DNA from 2 places in the Clostridium sp. DMHC 10 genome. Region 1 is predicted to be linked to the other one. Evidence: riboswitches for the same ligand, from Rfam matches in the RefSeq annotation. Region 1 holds a riboswitch; the other holds the start of a gene.
What was found. Region 1 has a riboswitch for S-adenosylmethionine ahead of AGR56_RS19525 (YezD family protein). Riboswitches for the same ligand answer to the same signal wherever they lie in the genome.
Positions count from the first base shown of each region.

Region 2: another riboswitch for S-adenosylmethionine. It lies ahead of metH (methionine synthase); the one in region 1 lies ahead of AGR56_RS19525 (YezD family protein).

Region 1 is NZ_LGVB01000015.1:1,769,125-1,772,744, reverse strand. It holds gene AGR56_RS10615 (ATP-binding cassette domain-containing protein) at 1-719, opposite strand, end outside; gene AGR56_RS10610 (MetQ/NlpA family ABC transporter substrate-binding protein) at 776-1,594, opposite strand; gene AGR56_RS19525 (YezD family protein) at 1,629-1,793, opposite strand; SAM riboswitch class I at 2,219-2,328, opposite strand; gene AGR56_RS10605 (NifB/NifX family molybdenum-iron cluster-binding protein) at 2,443-2,775, opposite strand; partial or broken gene AGR56_RS10600 (aminotransferase class I/II-fold pyridoxal phosphate-dependent enzyme) at 2,874-3,620, opposite strand, start outside.
Region 2 is NZ_LGVB01000015.1:1,939,830-1,943,449, reverse strand. It holds partial or broken gene AGR56_RS11440 (PrkA family serine protein kinase) at 1-1,844, opposite strand, end outside; SAM riboswitch class I at 2,009-2,133, shown strand; partial or broken gene metH (methionine synthase) at 2,275-3,620, shown strand, end outside.

The sequences.
Region 1 (3,620 bases):
AATACCTTGGCCGTATCACTTTGAGGATTTAAAAATACCTCATCTGTTGGACCTTCTTCCGTGATTACTCCCTTTTCAATAACTGCCACATTGTTGCAGCAATACTTTACAACATCAAGCTCGTGAGTAATTAAAACTATAGTAAGGTTAAGTTTTTTATTTATATTTTTAAGTAATTCAAGAATAGAATAAGTCGTTTGTGGATCTAATGCAGAAGTAGCTTCATCGCTAAGTAGAACATCTGGATTATTTGCCAGCACCCTCGCTATACCAACTCTTTGTTTTTGTCCTCCGCTTAATTGAGCTGGATGAGCTTTTTCTTTATCTTTTAATTCAACAAGTTCAAGTATTTCATGTACTCTTTCATTTATCTTGTTTTTAGGGTATCCAGCTACCCTCAGTGGAAATGCCACATTATCAAAAACTGTTTTGGAATCAAACAAATTAAACTGTTGAAATATCATACCAATTTTCTCTCTTGCTTTTCTAAGCTCTTTTTTACTAAGTTTTGTCATATCCTTATCCCCAATTATAATAGTACCCTCATCTGGCTTTTCAAGTAAATTCAAGCACCTAACCATAGTTGATTTTCCAGCACCACTAAATCCTATTATTCCAAATATATCTCCTTTTTTTATCTCTAGATTAATACCTTTTAAAACCTCAACCTTTCCATAAGGAGTATTAAAATTTTTACTTAAATTCTTTATGCTTATCATATAAATTTCACCTTACTTTTCTAAATATTAAACTTTGTTTTAATTTTAGGCTTTGCTTAAAATGCTGGAACTACAGAACCCTTGTATTTTTCATTAATAAATTTTCTAACATCTTCAGATTGAAGAGCTTTTACAAGTTTCTTTATAGCAGCTTTATTTTCATCACCTTTTCTAACTACAATTATGTTAGCATAAGGTGAGTCCTTGTCTTCCCTAAATATAGCACTGTTAGGATCTATTTTTGATTGAAGCACGATATTTGTATTTATAACTCCTCCATCCACGTCTCCTAATATTCTAGGTATTTGGTAAGCATCAATTTCTTTAAATTTCAAATGTTTAGGATTTTCAGCTATATCATTTATAGTTGCATTTTTACTTGAAATAGTCTTTTTAACTTTAATTAATCCTTGTTTTTGCAAAAGAATTAATACTCTATATTCATTAGATGCATCATTAGGTATAGCAATTGTTGCTCCATCCTTAAGTTCACTTGTTTTTTTAATTTTTTTAGAGTAAAATCCAATTGGTTCTACATGAATATTTCCTGCTACTGCAAAATCATATCCCTTTTCACTAGCTACAGAATCCAAATATGGTTTGTGTTGAAAATAATTTGCATCAATTTGTTTATCATTAAGTGCTGGATTTAATTGAGATGAATCATCAAAAACCTGAACTTTTAGATCTATACCTTCTTTTTTTAATTTAGGCTTTACAAAATTTAGTATTTCTGCATGTGGTGTTGCCACAGCTCCTATCTTTAAAACTTTATCTCCACTCTTGTTTTCTGTGTTAGTATTCTTACCACAGCCTGTAAAAACTATTGCTGCAAATAAAATTGCTAAAGTTGATTTTATAAATACTTTTTTCATGATACGTCCCCCTTATTTATTAAAAAATAAAATTTTATTTAAGCCTTATTTTTTCACTGGTTTCTATTTGTATTACTACTCCGTCCTGTATAACTAAAGTTATAGAACCATATTTTATATCCTTTAACAATTCTGAAATCTTATTCGTGTAGTTATTTATCTCATTATTCTTAATTACACGAATATTCTTATCATTCATAATATTCCACCCCCAAATTATTTATAGATGAACAACTAGGAACTTTGAAATCACAATTTCTATATTTATCCTGCAAAACTATGATTTGGCTTAGAGTACAGAGGACAGTGAAGGATGATTCTTCTCCGCTATCGCTTCGAAAAATCCTAAAATTAATGCTTCCGCATGGTATAAAATATAGGTATTCAGCGCAGCTGATACTATCAAGTTCTAAGATTTACCTGAGATAAACGAAAGGTAAATCCACCTTCACTGTACTCTGTACTCTGAGTGAATTTCCAGTTTATAAGGATAAACTTGGTATTAGTAATTTCAACCTTTCACGTTGTCTATCCATATATGTATTTTTATAAAACAAAAATCCCCTTCTATACGAAGAGGATTAACTTACTATACTAGCTTAAACTAGCTTAAGTTCAAATATCCTCTTATCTCTCAAAACTTAATTTTGCAGGAATTAACACCATGCATTCAAATGAAAAATGCTGGTTGTTGGGTTTCATAGGGCCAGTCCCTCCGCCTCTCTTGATAAGATTTTAAATAATTTATTCAATTTTATTTCCTATTAATCGAATAGGAATAATGTTTTAACTTATAGTGTTAATTATATCATCTTTATCTTCTATGTCAATACGTTTTTTCAATTATTTTAATTTACCATAATATTTAACAAGTTTATCCAAAGCAACATCAATTGATTCTGAAATATTGTAAGAATCAATTCCATTTCCTGAAGTACTGCCGCTGCGCCAGGACCTATCTTTCCAACCAAAATTGCTCTACAATCTTTGATTTTTTCAACAAGAGGTGCAAATCTATTTTCATGGTATCTGCTACATTCACACAATTCTTCATTGTTCCTTTTTTCTATAAATTCATAATTATCACCCTTCACCTCATATATCAAAAATTGCAAAGCAGTAGCAAAATGCTCATCAATATACACTCCATCGCTGCTTCCCACAGCTATTCTATAACTCATGCTCATGCCTCCTTTTATTTAGTGCACAATGCACTGTGAATTAAAAAAATATTAATTGTAAAACCATGAAGTTTTTCATTTCAAGCTTTCAAGCATATCTATAAAAATGCTTCTTTAAAAGCTTGTTCTAAATCTTCAATTAAATCCTTTGTATCTTCTAGTCCTATTGAAAGCCTAATTGTTTCAGGAGGTATACCTGCCAGTTTTTGCTCTTCTGGTGTAAGTTCGCTGTGAGTTGTTTTAGGCGGATTTACTACTAATGACCTTGCATCTCCAATGTTAGCTTGATAGCTAAAAATCTTAAGTGAGTCAATAAATTTATCGATTTGATCTAATGTACCATTTATTCCAAATGAAAATACTGCACCTGCACCTTTAGGCAAATACTTATTTTTAAGGTCTTTATAAGGACTTTCTTTAGCCGTTGGATATTTAATCCACGAAACTTCTTTCTTCGTTTCAAGATAATTAACTATTTTTTCCGCATTATACACTTGCTTTTTAACTCTTTCAGAAAGCGTTTCTATGCCAATCAAAACAAGATATGCATCAAAAGCACCTAAAGTTGCCCCGTAGTAAGCTAAATAATTTGCACGGATTCTAGCAGTAAATGGAAAGTTGCGAAATACCTCTATAAAATTTCTTGGTTTTCCACTAAAATCCCTTAGAGTATGATAAGTCTCTAAAAAATGTGAAAATTGACTACTATTCCAATTAAATTTACCACTTTCGACTATTAGTCCAGCAATTACATTTCCATGTCCACTTATAGCTTTTGTGGCTGAATAAACAACAATATCTGCACCATATTTAATTGGATTTAGGAGATATGGTGTAGCTAAAGT
Region 2 (3,620 bases), 170 kb from region 1:
TTCAACCATTGAATCGTATTTTTCATTTTGTTCTTTATCTCTAACTCTAGATTTAGTTATAATCCTTGAAAGGTCTTTTACAGATGCCGTGAGCTTCTTTTCTATGGCTTCTTTAAGAGGTTCATATGCATCATATGCTATATTTCCACCATTTCTTACAACATAAAACATATAGGAAGTTACATCCATTCTAAATCCTTTTGCAGAACTTTCTGAAATTCCAATTTGCTCTTCTATAGAACGCATGAACTTTTCATCTGGATTAAGTTCTTCACCTGTGGACTTATCCTTTATTTTATTCTTATTTACGAATGCTTCTGCATTATCAAGATAATTATTAAACAAAGTTTCTGCCTGCTCTCTGTAACTTTGTATAAATGCTTTTGTTATTTCTTTTTCAAGTACCTTATTATATTCTTTTCTTATTACATTTTGAACAAATCCAAGATATTTCTTTCTTTCATCTTCGGATATATCAAGTTCCTTTACAGATTTTATAATACTCTCCATTATGCTTAAAGGATTTATGCAGTCATATTCAGAACTAGAAAGTGCATTATCTATTGCTTTTACTATAAATCTTGTAGATATTCCATTCATTCCTTCCATTATTCCAGCTTCTTCTCTAAGTTCATTTATATCAACCTTCTTAGTTGTTCCATTTTCTACTATGTCTTCACCATTATATATTTTAAGCTTTGTTATAATATCAACTTTAGAGGAAGGCTTAAGTCTTGAAAGTATTGCAAACATAGCTGCTGTGCTCAAAGTATGAGGAGCTATATGCGCTGTAAAATTACTCTTTTTAAGTATCTTTTCATAAATTTTTATTTCTTCATTAAGTTCAAGACAATACGGAACTTCAATTTTTACTATTCTATCAAGTATAGCTTCATTTGTATGATCAGATTTAAACTTATTCCATTCTGCCTCATTTGAGTGAGCTATAATAAGCCCATCAAAATATATCATTGCACCTTTTCCTGGCGATGGTATAGATTTTTCCTGAGTAGCAGTTATTATTGTGTGAAGATATTCAACATCATTCTTAAATACTTCTATAAACTCTACCATACCCCTATTTCCAACGTTGAAAGCTCCATTTAAGGAGAATATCCTTGGATCGTCCTCTGAATATAAATCCATTTTTGATATATCTATGGAACCAGTTAAAATTGAAGTATCCTGATTGTTAGGATCTACTGGTGGAACTACACCAATACCTTTTCTTGATCTTATTGAAAAGCCACTGGTTGTAATTGGAAATTTTTCGTATTCACCCTTATAGTCATGTGTAAGTCTATACTTACAAACAGGACACAAATCTCCTTCTATTTCTATACCAAGTTCTTTTTCAAATTCTCCCCTTAAATGCTTAGGTATAAGATGCAGCGGTTCTTCTCTCATAGGACATCCTTTAAGACTGTAAACAGGCTGCGAAGCTTCAAGTGCTTTTTTTATAGCTTCAACTAATGATGATTTTCCTGCTCCAACAGGTCCAACAAGATAAAGTACCTGCCTTGCCTCTTCCCCTTTCATTGAGGAAGCATTGAAATAATTTACAAGTTTCATTATAACTTTATCTATTCCAAAAAAGTCATCTTTAAAAAAAGTTGTATTTCTTTATAGGTTCGTTCCCATATATTTTTCTTGTCCTTGGATTTTCTTCTGGTTTTAATACTTCAAATCCTTTTTCCTTTATAATGTCATATATCCTTTTATGTGCAAGCTTACAAACATCGGGATTTTTTTTTAACTATATCAAGATATTCAAGAAATGTACCTTCAAATTTAATCTTATTTGAGTTTTCCCTATCATTCTTTATTATCTCTTTAAAATCCATAAACGCACCTCCTAATGGCAATTTAAAATTACAAGCCATAAAATATAATCTTCATACAAAATATATATTTTTTTTTTCATATTTATATTCATAAACTTTACAAAATAAAATTTTATTGACATTTACAATCTTAACTAATATAATAAAGTAAAATTTTAATTACAATCTTATCAAGAGAGGCTGAGGGACTGGCCCTTCGAAGCCCGGCAACCAGTACTTATACATGTAGTATATGGTGCTAATTCCAGCAGCTAGGTAAGTTTTATACTTATAGGCTGATAGATGAGAATAATCCTTAGAGTAATTACTCGAGATTTTTCTCGGGTTTTTGTTATGTGAGGATTTAAGATTTTCTGTCAAAACAAAAAAATTATTCAAAACCGCGCACTGTGAATTGTGTATTGTGAACTGATATAAAGGGGGCTAATAAATGAATTCAAATATAGTAGACTTACTAAACAAGAAAATTCTTGTGCTTGATGGTGCTATGGGAACGTGTATTCAAGGCTTTAACCTTAATGAACATGACTTTTGCGGATCTCTTCACTGCCATATAAATCAAAAGGGCAACAACGACATTTTAAATCTTACAAATCCAGAGGTAATAAAAGCTATTCACAATAAATACCTTGAAGCTGGGGCTGACATCATTGAAACCAATACTTTCAATGGAAACAGAATATCTCAAAGTGATTACAACATGGAAGGTAAAATATACGAAATCAATTTTACTGGAGCTAAACTTGCAAAGGAAGCTGTTGATGCCTTCACTAAAAAAACTCCAGGAAAACCTCGTTTTGCAGCTGGTTCTATTGGTCCTACAAACAGAACCTTATCCATGTCACCAGACGTTGAAAATCCCGGTTTTAGAAATGTAAATTTTGATGATCTTGTTTTAGCATACAGCGAACAAATTGAAGGTCTTATAGACGGTGGTGTAGATTTACTTCTTATAGAAACTATATTCGATGCTTTAAATGCAAGAGCCGCTATATTGGCTGCCGAAAGCGTATTTGAAAAAAAATCTCGTGTCCTTCCTATTATAATATCTGGAACTGTAGCGGATAAAAGTGGAAGAATTCTTTCTGGTCAAACACTTGAAGCTTTTGCAGAAAGCATGAAAAATGAGCATGTGATTGCCATAGGCCTTAACTGTTCCTTTGGTGCAAAAGAACTCGTACCTTTTATAAAGCAACTTTCTGATACTCAAGATAAATATATATCTTTTTATCCAAATGCTGGGCTTCCAAATTCACTTGGAGAATATGAAGAACTTCCAGAACAAACAGCTTCTCTTGTTAAAAGGCTTGCACTAGACGGAAACATCAATATTGTTGGAGGCTGCTGTGGTACCACCCCTAATCACATTAAAGCCATAAGTAATGCTGTTGATGGCATAAAACCAAGAAAAATTCCTAAATTAGAACCAGAAACAATTTACTGCGGTCTTGAAGCTGTAAGAATAAACAAGGAAAGTAACTTTGTAAATGTAGGTGAAAGAACAAATGTAGCAGGTTCAGCAAAATTTGCAAGGCTTATAAGGGAGAAGAATTATGAGGAAGCCTTATCTGTAGCAAAACATCAAGTTGAAAATGGGGCTCAGATAATAGATGTAAATTTTGATGATGCTCTTTTAGATGCTACGGTTGAGATGGAAACATTTTTACGTCTCATTGCAAGTGACCCTGAAATTTCAAAGGTTCCAGTAATGATAGATTCCTCCAATTTTGAGGTTTTGGAAACTGGTCTTAAATCAATTCAAGGTAAAGCAATTGT